DNA from 2 places in the Gardnerella sp. c23Ub_4 genome. Region 2 is predicted to be linked to the other one. Evidence: riboswitches for the same ligand, from Rfam matches in the RefSeq annotation. Region 2 holds a riboswitch; the other holds the start of a gene.
What was found. Region 2 has a riboswitch for thiamine pyrophosphate ahead of NYP67_RS02895 (ECF transporter S component). Riboswitches for the same ligand answer to the same signal wherever they lie in the genome.
Positions count from the first base shown of each region.

Region 1: it holds a riboswitch for thiamine pyrophosphate, as region 2 does, so the genes downstream of both, thiM (hydroxyethylthiazole kinase) here and NYP67_RS02895 (ECF transporter S component) in region 2, are expected to answer to the same signal.

Region 1 covers NZ_JANUYO010000001.1:383,637-391,051, forward strand. Annotated here, with positions in the region: rRNA gene NYP67_RS01670 (23S ribosomal RNA) at 1-1,543, shown strand, start outside; rRNA gene rrf (5S ribosomal RNA) at 1,711-1,827, shown strand; TPP riboswitch at 2,184-2,275, shown strand; gene thiM (hydroxyethylthiazole kinase) at 2,264-3,781, shown strand; gene NYP67_RS01685 (bifunctional hydroxymethylpyrimidine kinase/phosphomethylpyrimidine kinase) at 3,787-5,484, shown strand; gene NYP67_RS01690 (efflux RND transporter periplasmic adaptor subunit) at 6,242-7,144, shown strand; gene NYP67_RS01695 (ABC transporter ATP-binding protein) at 7,141-7,415, shown strand, end outside.
Region 2 covers NZ_JANUYO010000001.1:731,276-738,690, forward strand. Annotated here, with positions in the region: gene NYP67_RS02870 (zinc-dependent metalloprotease) at 1-1,741, opposite strand, end outside; gene NYP67_RS02875 (YlbL family protein) at 1,990-2,907, shown strand; tRNA gene NYP67_RS02880 (tRNA-Val) at 2,898-2,971, opposite strand; gene NYP67_RS02885 (DivIVA domain-containing protein) at 3,133-4,506, shown strand; gene recO (DNA repair protein RecO) at 4,561-5,313, shown strand; TPP riboswitch at 5,400-5,501, shown strand; gene NYP67_RS02895 (ECF transporter S component) at 5,538-6,158, shown strand; gene NYP67_RS02900 (ABC transporter substrate-binding protein) at 6,331-7,254, shown strand; gene NYP67_RS02905 (phosphotransferase enzyme family protein) at 7,363-7,415, shown strand, end outside.

The DNA.
Region 1 (7,415 bases), 350 kb from region 2:
TTCTGGTTGATTGCCTTTCGGGGTTTTCTTCTGGTTTAGTGTTGGGAGCGTATCGGTAGTAGGTTAGCGTGGGAGTGACGCGGGTAGGTAGCCGGCTGCGGAGGTGGTTTTCCGTGGCTAAGCGTGTGGGCTGTCTCCTAGGTAAATCCGGGGGATGTTTAAGCTGAGGCGTGATGGGTAGGCCGTATGGCTGATTCCGGTGATCCTGCTTGCCGAGAAAAGCTTCGACGTGAGGTGTGATTCCGCTCGTACCCTAAACCGACACTGGTGGTCTGGTAGAGTATACCGAAGCGATCGGGCGAATCCTGGCCAAGGAACTCGGCAAATTACTCCCGTGCCTTCGGCATAAGGGAGACCCCTGATGGTGATGTTTTTTACATGCGGAGCTGTTGGGGGTGGCACAAGCTAGGGGGTAGCGACTGTTTACCAAAAACACAGGAGCGTGCGAAGGCGTAAGCCGCTGTATACGCTCTGACGCCTGCCCGGTGCCGGAAGGTTAAGAGGATCCGTTAGCTTCGGTGAAGCGGTGAATTTAAGCCCCGGTAAACGGCGGTGGTAACTATAACCATCCTAAGGTAGCGAAATTCCTTGTCGGGTAAGTTCCGACCTGCACGAATGGCGTAACGACTTCCCCACTGTCTCGGCCAGGAGCCCGGCGAAATTGCAGTACGAGTAAAGATGCTCGTTAAGCGCAGAAGGACGAAAAGACCCCGGGACCTTTACTATACCTTGGTATTGTCGTTAGGTGTGGATCGTGTAGCATAGGCGGGAGGCTTTGAAGCGTGGGCGCTAGCTTGCGTGGAGTCAACAAGTGAAATACCGCTCTTTCCATATCTGGCGTCTAACCTCGACACGTTATCCGTGTTAGGGACAGTGCCTGGCGGGTAGTTTAACTGGGGCGGTTGCCTCCTAAAGAGTAACGGAGGCGCTCAATGGTCCGCTCAGCCCGGTTGGCAATCGGGTTTTGAGTGTAATCGCACAAGCGGGCTTGACTGTGAGACTGACGGGTCGAGCAGGGACGAAAGTCGGAGATAGTGATCCGGTGCCGGCGTACGGACGTGGCATCGCTCAACGGATAAAAGGTACCCCGGGGATAACAGGCTGATCATTCCCAAGAGTCCATATCGACGGGATGGTTTGGCACCTCGATGTCGGCTCGTCGCATCCTGGGGCTGGAGCAGGTCCCAAGGGTTCGGCTGTTCGCCGATTAAAGCGGCACGCGAGCTGGGTTCAGAACGTCGTGAGACAGTTTGGTCTCTATCCTCTGCGCTCGTTGGAATGTTGAGGAGACCTGCCCATAGTACGAGAGGACCTGGGTGGACGAACCTCTGGTATGCCGGTCGTCACGCCAGTGGCGCTGCCGGTTAGCTACGTTTGGAAGGGATAACCGCTGAAAGCATCTAAGCGGGAAGCCTGCTCCAAGATTAGCATTCCTTGCACTTTGTGTGTGAGCCCCCATGTAGAACACGTGGTTGATAGGCTGGATGTGGAAGCCCTGTAAGGGGTGGAGCTGACCAGTACTAATGGGCGATTGTGATACTACTTGTATTGCTTATCGTTTAATTCTCTTAACATTAGGGAGTGTTAAGCGGTCATGATTATGGTTAAGTTGTTGATTTTGATGATTGTTTCTTCTTGTTGCTCGCGTTCATGTCCGGTTCCCAAACCGCCAGCTTGCCGCTCGCGTATTGCGAGTGTATAATCTAGTTTTGCGGTGGTCATGGCTCAGGTGAGACGCCCGGTCCCATTCCGAACCCGGAAGCTAAGGCCTGACACGGTGAGGGTACTGCACTCGATAGGGTGTGGGAGACTAACACGCTGCCGCATTATTCTTTCTAGCGGGGAGTATAAACTCCCCGCTTTTTTTTTTAATGCTTAACACGCTCGTATTCTTGTAGTGCGATTGTACTTGATTTACGTCGTGTCGTTATACAAACGCACTACATGGAAGGTCCTCGTTCGCGCGTTACAGCGCGCTATTCCTCACGGCTATTAGTAGCCGCTCGGCTGATTTGGCATGTAAAGTCCACTGGACTTTACATTTGAGCCAAATCACGCTTTGAAGGAGCTTGAAATGCGTTATGCAATTTCAAGCTCAGTCAAAGCGCCTCTCGCGCTACGCTCTAAGCGAAAAGGTAGGTCGTCGCGCGCGTAAATAACGTCATAACGAACATATATAGTCAAATATGGGTTCGGGGTGCGCGAAAGCGCTGAGATTATACCCGTTGAACCTGATCTAGTTAGTACTAGCGAAGGGAAAATCATGACTACTGTGTCGTGCTCTAAAAATAGTGAATTCTCAACTAATGCTCGTTGCAAGCAATTCGTTCAAGATGTACGTGAATGCATCGAAGCTTTGCGCGCAAAAAATCCGCTAACACATTGCGTAACGAATAATGTTGTTCAAGAAATAACGGCAAACGTTCTGCTAGCTGCTGGTGCATCGCCAGCAATGGTCGTAGACGCAGAAGAAGCTGAAGTATTTGCTCAAATCGCATCTGGTGTATTAGTAAACATTGGAACGTATAGGCCAGTAGACAAAGAATCTATGGATGCTGCAATTCGCGGAGCTGTAAAAGCACACACTCCATGGGTTCTTGACCCAGTTGCAGTTGGCGGTTTAGCTCCACGCACGCAATACGCGCGCGAAATCGTTAAAAGTCATCCTACTGTAATTCGTGCAAACGCTTCCGAAATCTTAGGTTTAGCTGGAGAAGAAAGCGGCGGTAAGGGAGTAGACGCTGGAGACTCCGTTGATTCAGCAGTTGCAGCTGCTAAGAAGCTAGTTAAACTCTATGGCTCGGTAGTGGCTATTTCTGGCGAAAAAGACGCTATTTATGGTCACGGATGCTCGGCACGAGTCTCGGGCGGTCACGAGATAATGACGAAAGTAGTCGGAACGGGCTGCTCTCTTGGCGCATTGGTGGCAGCATACGTTGGAGCAAATCGAAATCGACCTTTTGCAGCAACAGTTGCCGCTCACGTGCACGCTGCTGCAGCAGGAACTTGGGCAGCACAACGCTCAACATCGCCAGGTGCATTTAGAACATTATGGATGGATGCGCTTATGGATTTGAGCGCAGACGAGATGCTGAAACTAGCGAATATTGAATTTGAACTCGACCCTGTTGATTGGTCTTTATACTTTATAACAGACCCAAAGATGAGCAATCGAGCAGAAGAAGATATTGCAGTTGATTGCGTTAAAGGCGGAGCAAGCGTAGTTCAATTGCGCGATAAGTACGCAAATAGCGAAACTTTTAATAATAAAGCTCAAAGCTTGCGAGACAAAATGCTTGCTAATGGTTGCGGAAACGTGCCGATTTTTGTTGACGATCGTATAGATTGCGCTAAAAGCTTAGGACTCAACTTGCATGTTGGGCAAACAGATACGCCTTATATTGAAGCGCGTAAGTCTATTCCTGCAGAATGGATGGTTGGGCTTTCTATAGAAAAGTTAGAACAGTTAGATTACGTTTATAACGAATGTGCTAAAGAAAATGTGGCATTGCCTGATGTTATTGGAATAGGTCCGATTTGGCCTACTGCCACTAAGCCAGACGCTGCTCCTGCTTTAGGTGTTGAAGGAGTAGAAAAGATTGCTAAACGCGCTAAAGAACTCGGCATTAGTACGCTCGGAATTGGCGGCGTTAACGAAAATACGGTATTCCCTATTAAAAGCACTTCAATAGATGGTTTATGCGTAGTATCTGCTCTAATGCTTGCGCAAAATCCTTGCGAAGAAGCGCGCAAATTACGCGATGCTATTACGAAGGAATAAAAATAATGAATAATCAATTTTCGCAAGCTCAAGCACCTTTGCAATCAATTTCTAAATTATATGATTCAAGCCTAAGGCCATCTTCTTTGCCATCTTTAGAAGACCCGATTATTCCACGCGTACTAAGTATTGCTGGAACTGATCCAACAGGCGGAGCTGGAATCCAAGCTGATCTAAAGTCAATCACGGCATCACATGGATTTGGAATGTGTGTAACAACTAATTTGGTTGCTCAAAACACTTGCGGTGTGCGCGAAGTTTATACTCCTCCAACCGACTTTTTGCAAGCGCAACTAGAAGCAGTATTTGATGACGTAACTATTGATGCTGTAAAAATCGGCATGCTTGGAGACAAATCATATATTAGCCTAGTTCAAAATTGGCTTAAAAATCATCCTGTTCCTGTTGTTGTGTTAGATCCAGTTATGGTAGCAACTTCGGGAGATAGGCTGCTTGAAAAGTCTGCAGAAGATGCAATGCGCGAGTTTGCGCCTCTTGCGGATGTTATTACGCCAAACATACCTGAACTCGCAGTATTATGCGATAAACAGCCTGCATCCAATTTTGAAGAAGCTTATGCTCAAGCAAGCGAGTGGAGTGCAAAAAACAATACTATTGTTATTGTTAAAGGCGGCCACTTAACAAGCGAAGATGCTGGAAATACTGTTGTGTTCCCAGATGGTCACAGAGTGCACGTTCCTTGCCCTAGAGTTGATACAACAACAACGCATGGCACTGGCTGCTCGCTATCTTCTTCTCTAGCTACGCGCATAGGATTAGCGTTGCGAGAAGGAAAGAAGCTAAGCGATTACAGTACTGTAGCGAATGCTTTAGCGTGGTCGTCAAGATGGCTTAACGAAGCTATTGCTTGCGGTAAAGATTTGCATGTTGGAAAAGGTCATGGGCCTGTGAACCATGCGGCTCGTAATTATCGTTTGGAATTAGATTCTTCGTCAACTCCTTGGGAGCATATGCAAGCGAATGGCTTAGATGGATTAACTCCGCAAAGCGTAGTCGTAAAAGCTCATAGCAAGGCTAGAAAGCCAAATGTGGAGCCGTGTGGTCCTTGGACTCAAGCGTTATGGGATGCTAGTGCAGATGTTGATAACAACATTATGAAAATGCCATTTATTGAGGCTTTAGGCAATGGAACGCTTGACTCTGACTTGTTTGCTTTCTACATAAGTCAAGATTCTGAATACTTGAAGCGTTATTCGCGCGCGCTAGCTGCTGTTGGAGCTAAAACGCCAGATAATGAGGCTAGAGTGCATTGGGCTACGGGCGCAGCTATGTGCATAGAAGCGGAATCGCAGTTGCACAGAGATTGGCTTGGAAGCAGAAATATAAGCATTGATGCGCCTTGCTCGCCAGTAACATTAGCTTACGTAAATCACTTACTTGCTTCTACAATGGCAGAAGACTACGTGATTGGAGCTGCATCCATATTGCCATGCTATTGGCTTTATGAAGAAGTGGGGCAAATTTTAGTCAAAAATAATACTCCTGAAAACCCATATCATGATTGGATTTCAATGTATTCTTCTCATGATTTTGAGTCAGGTGTAAGAATGGCGGTTAAATTTGTTGAGAGAGCTTTTGAAGAAGCTGGCCCACAGGCTCGAATTCTTGCTGCTCAAGCATATATGACTTCATGCATTTACGAGTATGAATTCTTTAATCAAGCTCATAGAGCATTGAGGTAGATGGTTTGATAGCTTGATAACTTGATAGCGCTGATGCGTTGACTTCGTCTTTATTAACAAAATCTAGAAGATTTGAAGACGTGTCAAAGCGTCAGCGCATTTTTGTAATACGCATGTCTATTACTGTGCTATGTCTGTTATTGTTGATTTTCTGAGTAGCGCAAATGTGCAGGCGATTTGCTTAAGACTTAAATCGTGAGTAGTAAAAAGTTACCTAAATTCGCTAGCACTATCTTCCTATTTTTTCTATCTTATTATCTTCCTATCTTGCAAAACCCAAAGTACTTTGGAAAATATCAGATAGAATTGCCAAATATGCCCTATTTTCACTAATTCTATCTTGCAAAACCCAAAGTACTTTGGAAAATATCAGATAGAAGTGTGTGCATTGCGGTTATGGATCTATTCGATTTTTTGCTTAACGAGGATAGCCTTAAGCGGTGATTTAATAGAGTGATATTAGATCTCTGAGCAAGTCAATCACTCAGTAACGTATAAACTCTATGCAAAATAGATTATTCTCTGGTATTACGCAAGCTTCAAGAATCATAAATAAAAATCATCATTTAGTATGATGCAAACTCTTTACGGCGATTATAGGCTATTAACCAAAAGCTGAAATTCTAAATAAAGTGGTAATCATGAAAGCGTTAATTGTAGCGTTACCGAGCACTTTATTTATTTTGGATTAGTTTGAGAGGCTCGTTTCAACGCATTCTATGCGTTTACGAGTTTGGTGAGTAAGGAGCTTTGTGTTATGCGTAAGTTTACGAAAGTATTCTTGTTGGCTGCTCTGCCGGCGTGTTTGCTTACTGCATGCGCTGGTAGAGCAGTTGATGATAGTCAACAGCAGGCATCACATGATTCAGTTCCACTTATTTCAGTCAAAAAACAGCCTTTAACACAAGTTGTGTCGGGTAAAGCAACAATAGAACAATCGTCTACCTTTGTTATCACTGCTGTAAGTAGAGGGAATTTTTCTCCATCGGTAAAAGCAGGAAGTGCTGTAAAAGCTGGAAGTATTTTAGGCTACAATGCTGGTAACAAAGTTATTGCTCCCGTAGACGCTAAAGTTGTGTCAGTAGCTGAATCATCTGCGGACATGCCTAAATCTTTCCCGCTATTCACTCTTAAATATGAAGGTTTTTCAATAAGCCTTAACGCAAAAGCTTTACTTCGTTCTGCAGATATTGCAGATGTTAAAGGTCGCTTCCAAGTTGAAGACGGTGTTGGACCAACCAATTGTTTGCAAATAGTACAAAGCGGTGGAACTTCTACCGATGTTGCAGCCTCGGGTAGTAGCAAGAATGATAATGCTGATTCAACTCAAACAGATGAGTCGAGTGCGCAAAGTAAACCCAGTGTATCGTCAAAAGTTTTAACGTGTTTAATAGATAAAAGCGCAGAAGTAGAATCAGGTCAAAATGCGACTCTTGTTTTTAATGGCAAGCATAAACAATCGGTTCTAACTCTGCCTGTTAGTGCGGTTGCTGGAAGAGTCCAAAAAGGCTTAGTCTCATACAAGAAAGGCGATAAATGGGAGCGTAAAGAAGTTGGTCTTGGAATCAGTGACGGCGCTAATATTGAAATTACGTCTGGTTTGCATGAGGGTGATGTTGTAGCAGGTGTTTCTCCTGATCTCATTCCAGGAGTGCAATGATTATGGAGAACAATCCTGTTCCACTGGTTGAATTACAAGATGTGTCAGCGCGTGTAAAACTAGGCAATGGCGAATGGCTTACCACTGTCAACTCTGTTTCTATGCTACTTAACCAAGGTGAAACATATGCGGTAGTTGGCAGGTCTGGATCTGGCAAAACGAGTCTTATTTCTATTATTGGATTTTTGAATAAAAATTTTACTGGAAAATACTATTATTCTGGCAAGTCAATCCAAAAGTGTAGTGATAGTACAGTATCGCATATGCGCGC
Region 2 (7,415 bases):
TAGAGTCTTCGCCAGAGTCTGTACCAGAATCTTCGCCAGAGTTCGCATTGGAATCTTGGTTTGAGTCTTGCTCGTCGTTTTGGCTGTCACTATCGCTAGATGCCAATAATTTACTTAATTCGTCGTCCCAATTAACGTCTTTAAGTTTTTGCTCTAAATCGTCACTGTTCTTAAAATCTTCTAAATCAAGCATATTCTTGCTTAATTCTTCTAGATTTGCGTTTTCTAAATCATTGCTATCTGTTTGTTCAGATTCTTTTTTATTTGTATTATCGCTGTTTTGACTATTCGTATTGTTTTGACTATTAGTGTTGTTTTCGTTGTTTTCGCTGCTTGTATTGTTTTCGTTATTTTTATTTACTTTATTAGTATCGCCTTTATTATCTTCTTTATCTTTATTGTCTTTATTATTTTCTTTATCTTCGCTAAAATCTGGTAATTCTGGCAAAAGATCTGGGTGGTTCCACATGGCATCGCGTTCCTCAATGCCTTTTTCGTTTGTAATCGCATCCCACATTGCAGCAGCTTCGCGCATTGCTCTAGGACGCAACTTTAATCCAGTTAAAGCTTGGAAAGTCATTTCGGAAGGGCCGCCTGCAGCGCGTTCTCTCCTAGTCATCTCTCTAAGCTGCTCAATGTGTGGAATGTGTGCCATTCCAGCACGCCAAATAACGCAATCAACCCATCCTTCGCTAAGCGCAAGAAGTGTTTCTAATCCTTTTAATGCTTGTTTTTGACCTTCTGTATCGTTTCGAGCAATATTACATAAGTCAACAGCTCCCGAAATAGACTCTGGGCTCATTCCTTCAATATCTCTAAGCTGTTCTTCCATAGCGCTTAAGTCAATCGAAATTCCAGCTGCATACTTTATTATTAGTGCTTCAAAACGAGGCATAAGCCAAGGTGCAGATGCAAACAATCGTGCGTGAGCAAGCTCTCGCAATGCTAGATAATTCATAACTTCGTTAATGTCTAATCCCCACTTTTTTGCGTAATCTATGCAATTGTAAGGAACAAGACCGCCTGCAGGGTTTTTAAGAAGTGAAATACCTTGATCAAAGCTTCCGCGAATCTCGTGAGATAAATTTCCAGCAGCATATCCTAATTGCATTGCAAAAGACGTGTTAGCAAGAAGGCTCATCATTTGTTCTGGCTTTTTTACGCCATCTGGCATAGGTATTGGCATAACGCCGTCGTATAATCCTTCTACTTCTAAGTCTTGGTCTTCTCCAAATTTTTCGGCAATAACATCCGAAAAAGCGTTACTAACCGATTTGGCAACAGGGTTTGCAAACTTAATCCACGAATCTATAGTTCCATTAACCCAGTCTTCTCTTGAAAGAACATCGGGGGTTCCAGATACTGGATTTAGATTGCAATTAGCGTCTAGCCATAAGTTTGCTTCACTTAGCGCTCTTCTTGTTGCATCTGCAACTTGTGCGTTTACTGTACCGCCATCTCCAGTTGCTTTTTGGCAAGCAAGCAATTGAGCAAGTCTTTTATTGATTGGACCTTCTTTAAGTGTTTCCGTCATCTCAAAAGGCGTGTTTAAGCCGCCATTGGCAAAGGCACTCATTAACGAATGAACTTCTTCTGGAGATGGAAGGCCTCCGTTTGAACATCTTGTAAGAATGTCATCGCGAACTTCAAAAGGAAGATTTTCAAAGTTAGACCAAGCTCTTTCTCCTTCTTCGGGGCCAAAGCAGCTAACAAGCCATTGGTGAATTTCTTCTTCGCTCATATTCAATCCTTATGAAGTTTGTACCTAAGTTAAATATATTTGCGTATATTTTATGTTTGTTTACATAGTTTTTAACTATACAGTTTTAACCACGTATAAAAGATTCTACTCGATACATGGTGATTTTTGCTAATAAATTAATAATGTGTATAACTTTTTCAAATTTTTTCAAAAACCGCATCTTGTGAGGGTTTTTAGAGTGTAGGTTATGCACATTTACATATACTATTAATTTTATGTCTAATAAGATGCCTAATAAGATTACATACGTGTTTAATAAAATCAATAAAAATATATTCACTACTCTTAAAAATACTGTTGGGGATCTTATTGAATATTTTTCCGCTAAGTCATTTAGGTATTTTGTTGGGTTATTTATTGTAGTTATGTCGATTATCGCGCTTTTTCTACCAAGTGCGTATGTTGTTGAAGAACCTGGGCCAACTCAAGATGTTCTGGGAAAGTCTTTTGGAAAATATGTGATTAATGTTAAAAATAGCGCTGTTAAGAATACTGACTATAAATCTTCGTCAAAAAGTGGAAAGCTTCTTTTAGTAACAGTAAATACGTCTGGAATACCAGGTTACGAGATTCCAAATATATATGCGATTGCATCTTGGTTCGATTCTAAAAAGCAAGTTTTACCTAGAGAAGTTCTTGTTCCAGTAAATCAAAACGCAAGCGATTATAAGAAAGAAACAAATAAGCAAATGACTTCTTCGCAATCTTCTGCGCAAGTGGCGGCTTTGGATTATGCGAAGAAACATCTTAATGTGAATGTAAAAAACGTAAAAATTAAGTTGCATATAGACGATATTGGTGGACCTTCTGCAGGCATGATGTACGCTTTGGGTATTTTGAACAAGCTTACAAACACAGATTTGGCTGGTGGGAAAATAATCGCTGGAACGGGAACCATTGATAACTCTGGGAAAGTTGGTCCAATTGGCGGTATTCGATTAAAGATGATATCTGCAAAAAGAGACGGAGCTAAATGGTTTTTAGCGCCAAACAGCAATTGCAATGAAGTTGCTGGGAATATTCCGCAAGGCTTAAAAGTTGTAAGCGTAAAAACATTGGATGACGCATACAAAGCGTTAGTAAAAATAAAGGCTGGGAAGAATCTAGATTCTTTAAGAACTTGTAAAGCGGAAAGTGGGCGATGAGGGACTCGAACCCCCGACATCCACCGTGTAAAGGTGGCGCTCTAGCCAGCTGAGCTAATCGCCCGCTTGAAACAAGATACAGTATGGTGTGTACTAGAACGTTGATTTGTGTTTTAGGCGTGTTTTGCGCATATATCATTTGCGTGTTTTGCGTGTTTTGTTTATGCGTCTTAACAATCGCGTAAAGTGTATTGAATAAGAATCTGTTCAGGAGGTCTATTGTTTATGGCGAGTAAACCTGATACCGCGCGTAATTCTTCGGGTATTGAGCGTGTAGGTAAGCGCAAGAAGGGTTACAGCGTAGAGCAAGTTAATGATTTTCTTGAGCGTGCTCATTCTTTGTATGAATCTAGCGACATTAGTCTTACTCAAAAAGATATTCAAGACGTATCTTTCGATCTAGAAGATGAAGGATATGCTATTCCTCAAGTAGATGCTGCTCTTTCTAGATTAGAGCGTGCAGTTGTAGATAAGACTACGCAGTACGAGATTTCTAATCGCGGCAAGGTTGTTTGGAAGGCACAAGCAGACGAAGAATATAGAGTTTTGCTTTCTCATTCCCAGCGCGATTATAAAATGCGCTTTGATTCTGCGCAATCGCGTAAGCCTTCTTACGATAAAAAACAAGTAGACAATGTTGTAAATAAGTCTCTAGATAAGATTGCTGTTCTTCTTGGATATAATCCAGTTTGGGGAAGCAGTTTAAGCGATTTAGACAAAATTGACGCAATGTTTGTTTCTAATGTTCTGTTTACTCAACGTTCTGGAAAACGAGGATATGACGAGCGCCAGGTGGACTATTATCTAAATGCTTGCGTTCGCTTATTAAGCAGACTTGAGTCTTATGATCGAGTTGCTAAGTATACAGACTTCGATCCTAGTGATTCTGTTGATTCTGCTAATTTTGGCGTTTCTGCTAAGTCTAATAATGATTTACAAGAAAATGTTGTTTCTAAAACATCTTCTGCGCCTAGTGTTGTTGAACATAGTGTTGTTGAACCTAGTGTTGTTGAACCTAGTGTTGTTGAACCTGCGGCAGCTCCAGCTCCATCTCCATTAATGCCTCCAGCAATTCCTCCATCTATTCCTGTTGAGCATCATGCGCAGAAGGCGATTTTTACTCCTCACTCTGCGAGTGTTGAAGCAAGTGACGATACAGACGACGAAATGTCGCAAGCGTCTACTGTTATGCCTCCAGCATTCCCTCCGTCTTATGCTCCTAATGCTGCTTCCAACAATTTTGCTACTAACAATAATGATTTTGGAAAAGTTAAAGATGCAGAAAAGAAGGAAGATAGCGCGAATGTTGTTAGTGCGAATGCTGATGGTGTAAATAATGCAAATGCTAACAATGCAAGTAATAACAATGCAAATGATTCTAAATCCATTGGAGATTTGAATCTTTCACTTCTTGCTTCGCCTAAGTTCGAGCCTTCGCAAAGTCTTAATTTAGATATTCCAGATCTTTCGTTCCCTGTTATGAACCATTTTGACACTTCGGTTGAAGATTCTTCTCGCGAAGCAAATAATGATTCAGATGATTTTGACGATACTGGCGAATCTAATTTTGGCGGATTTGTAAACCCAAATCATAATTAATAATCTATTTTTCACTTAGATTTAGGGATTATACAAGCTAAGAGTTATTGATTAATGCCGTTATATAACGATGAAGCTGTTGTTCTTAAGACTTTTCCTCTTGGGGAAGCTGATCGAGTTATTGTTATGCTCACTAAAAAGCATGGCAAGGTTCGAGCTGTTGCAAAAGGTGTAAGGCGGTTAAAATCTAGATTTGGTGGGCGCTTAGAGCCATTTATGCGTGTTAATGCACTTTTTGCAACTGGCAAAACTTTTGATGTTATTTCTCAAGCGGTTTTAGTTTCGCCTTATGCTGGTAGCATTTGTGCGGATTACAATCTGTATAGTTGTGCTAGCATGATTGCAGAGATTGCAGACGATTTGGTCTCGTCTTGCGCACAATATTCGGATTCTTGCTCACAATACAATCTTCTTATAGCTGCTTTGTCTGCTCTTTCTAAAAGTTTGCATAGTGCTGAATCAATCGCGCTTTCGTACGTTTTAAGAGCATTGCAATTAGCTGGATGGTCTCCTAGGTTAAATGAGTGCGTTATTTGTTCAACACGCAATGATTTAGACTATTTTTCGGCAGCTAGTGGTGGAGTTATGTGCTCTAAAGATCATGCTTTAGAGTCTATTAAGTGCAATGATTTAGCGCGTTTTCAAATGATTTCATTAATTAATGGCGATTGGCAAAATTTAGACGGAACAAGTATTGACGATTTAACGTCTAAATGCGTTGAACAATGGTGCGAATATTGGTTAGAAAAGCCTATTAGATCTATGCGTTTAAGCGAAAAAAATTCTAATTCGCTGTATTTTGATTAGAGTTTCTATTATCTTAATGAGCGATTTTGTTAATTTTATGTTTGAATTTTATAAAATTTGTCCTCGCTGTCTGATGCAATATGAATGATATCAGGCACGGGTGCTCTTTTAAGAGCTGAGAAGATTACTGTCTAACCGTTTAACGTGAATCGGGTAATGCCGACGTACGGAGTTTTCTGCAGGGTCGCCTTTGTTTGATTGGTTAAAGATGAAAGGAGACCCTAATGGGTACATCTGTTGAAGAAGAGACCGTGCGTCCATCCTTGCGCTGGAACGTGGCTGATGTTACGCTCACGGTTGTTATTGCTGTAGCTTCTGGTATTATCTTCTGGGGCATCGGCTTGATTAGTGAGCCTATTTCTGCTGCTCTTAAGCTTATTCCAGTTCCAGGCGTTAGCGCATTGTACTATGGTTTGTTCTACTTCGCTGGTCCTTTAGCTGCTATTATGGTTCGCAAGCCAGGCGCTGCACTATTCGGCGAGTTTATTGCTGCAATGGTTGAGTTGACTGTTGGTAGCCACTGGGGCGGTATTGGTACCGTTCTTCCTGGCTTTGTTCAGGGCTTGTTTGCTGAGTTTGCATTCTTGTTTGTTATGTATCGCAAGTGGAACGTTGGTTTGACTGCACTTTCTGGCGCATTAGCTGGTTTGGGTGGAATCGTTTCAACCTATCCGTTCTACTACGCAGGTGTTCCAATCTTCGGCGCATTCATGATGATTCACACACTTTGCAGCATGATTTCTGGTGCTGTAATTGGTGGTGTAGTTATGTGGTACTTGTACAAGGGTATTGCTGCTACTGGCGCATTGAGCCGTTTTGCTTCTGGCAAAGAAGTACGCGCTTAAGTCTTAACTTTTGCTAGTAAGATTTGATTTGTGGGCGGGGGATTAATCACCTCGCCCACTTTTGTAAAGTCGCAAGAAAAATCGCAAGTTAGCAGCGCGCAAAAGTCGCAAGAAAAGTCGCAAATAAAAGTCAAGATAAAATCACAAATCACTATAAAACAAAGGAGTTAGTATGCTAAGAGTACGTCTTGAATATGTGCATCCATGGACGAATCACGCAGGAATGTACCTTGCAAGAAAGCGCGGATTATATGCGCAATACGGATTAGACGTAGAGTTTACAAGCACAGATACGGAGCGTGGAGATGTTCCAGCATGCTTGGAGCGCGGAGAAGTAGACATAGCTCTTGTTCGCTTAAATCAGCTTTTTGCTCATCAAAATGGCGCAAACAAGCTAACGTCGTTTGCTGTAATGAATCAATCTCAAATTGGTGGAATCATAACAAATAAAAACACGGGCATTACGCGATTTAAAGATCTAGAAGGAAAGCGCGTAGTAATCCCTATGGGCGTTAAGCGCTTATACACGGAGCTTCAGCAGGCGGTTGCTGCCGACGGAGGCGACTTTAGCAAGCTGATTACAATTGACCCAGGCCCATGGGAGCCAGACATTCGAGCAGTAGAGCGCGGAATGTGCGACGCTTTTATTAACGTTGCTTGGTGGGAGCCATACCAGGGTTCGCTTCCATTTGATCAAGTTGTTGTTCTTCCATTCGATTCTATTGGCGTAGCTCCGCATCATTCTTACTATGTTTGCGCTCGCCAAGAGATGATTGAGCGAAATCCGCAATTAATACGCAACTTTGCAAGCGCAACCGTTAAGGGCTATGAACTTGCAGGAAAAGACCCGCAGGCTGGCGTTGATGCTTTGCAAAATGCGCTTTGCCATATTAGCCCAGAGGCTTTGCGCGCCTCGCTAGACGAAGTGATTCCGTCTTGGTACGACAAGAATGGTCGTTGGGGTACAGCAGACATGGCTTTGGTGGAAAACTACACTCGTTGGATGGGTGAAAATGGCCACTTAAGTGTGCCTCTTGATTGCGCGCTAAAGAGCCTAGAAAGCGGATGCGTAACAAACGAGTATTTGCCAGAATAGTCGGCCAGCATGTGCTTGAATCGCAAGCATAATAACGATTGCAAACGCAATTACAATCGAAAATAAATATCACAATTCAATGAACCTGTGGCAATAATTGGAGCAAATATGGAAAACGAAAGCAACGACCCTCAACTAGATATTGTTGCTCAAAGATGGGC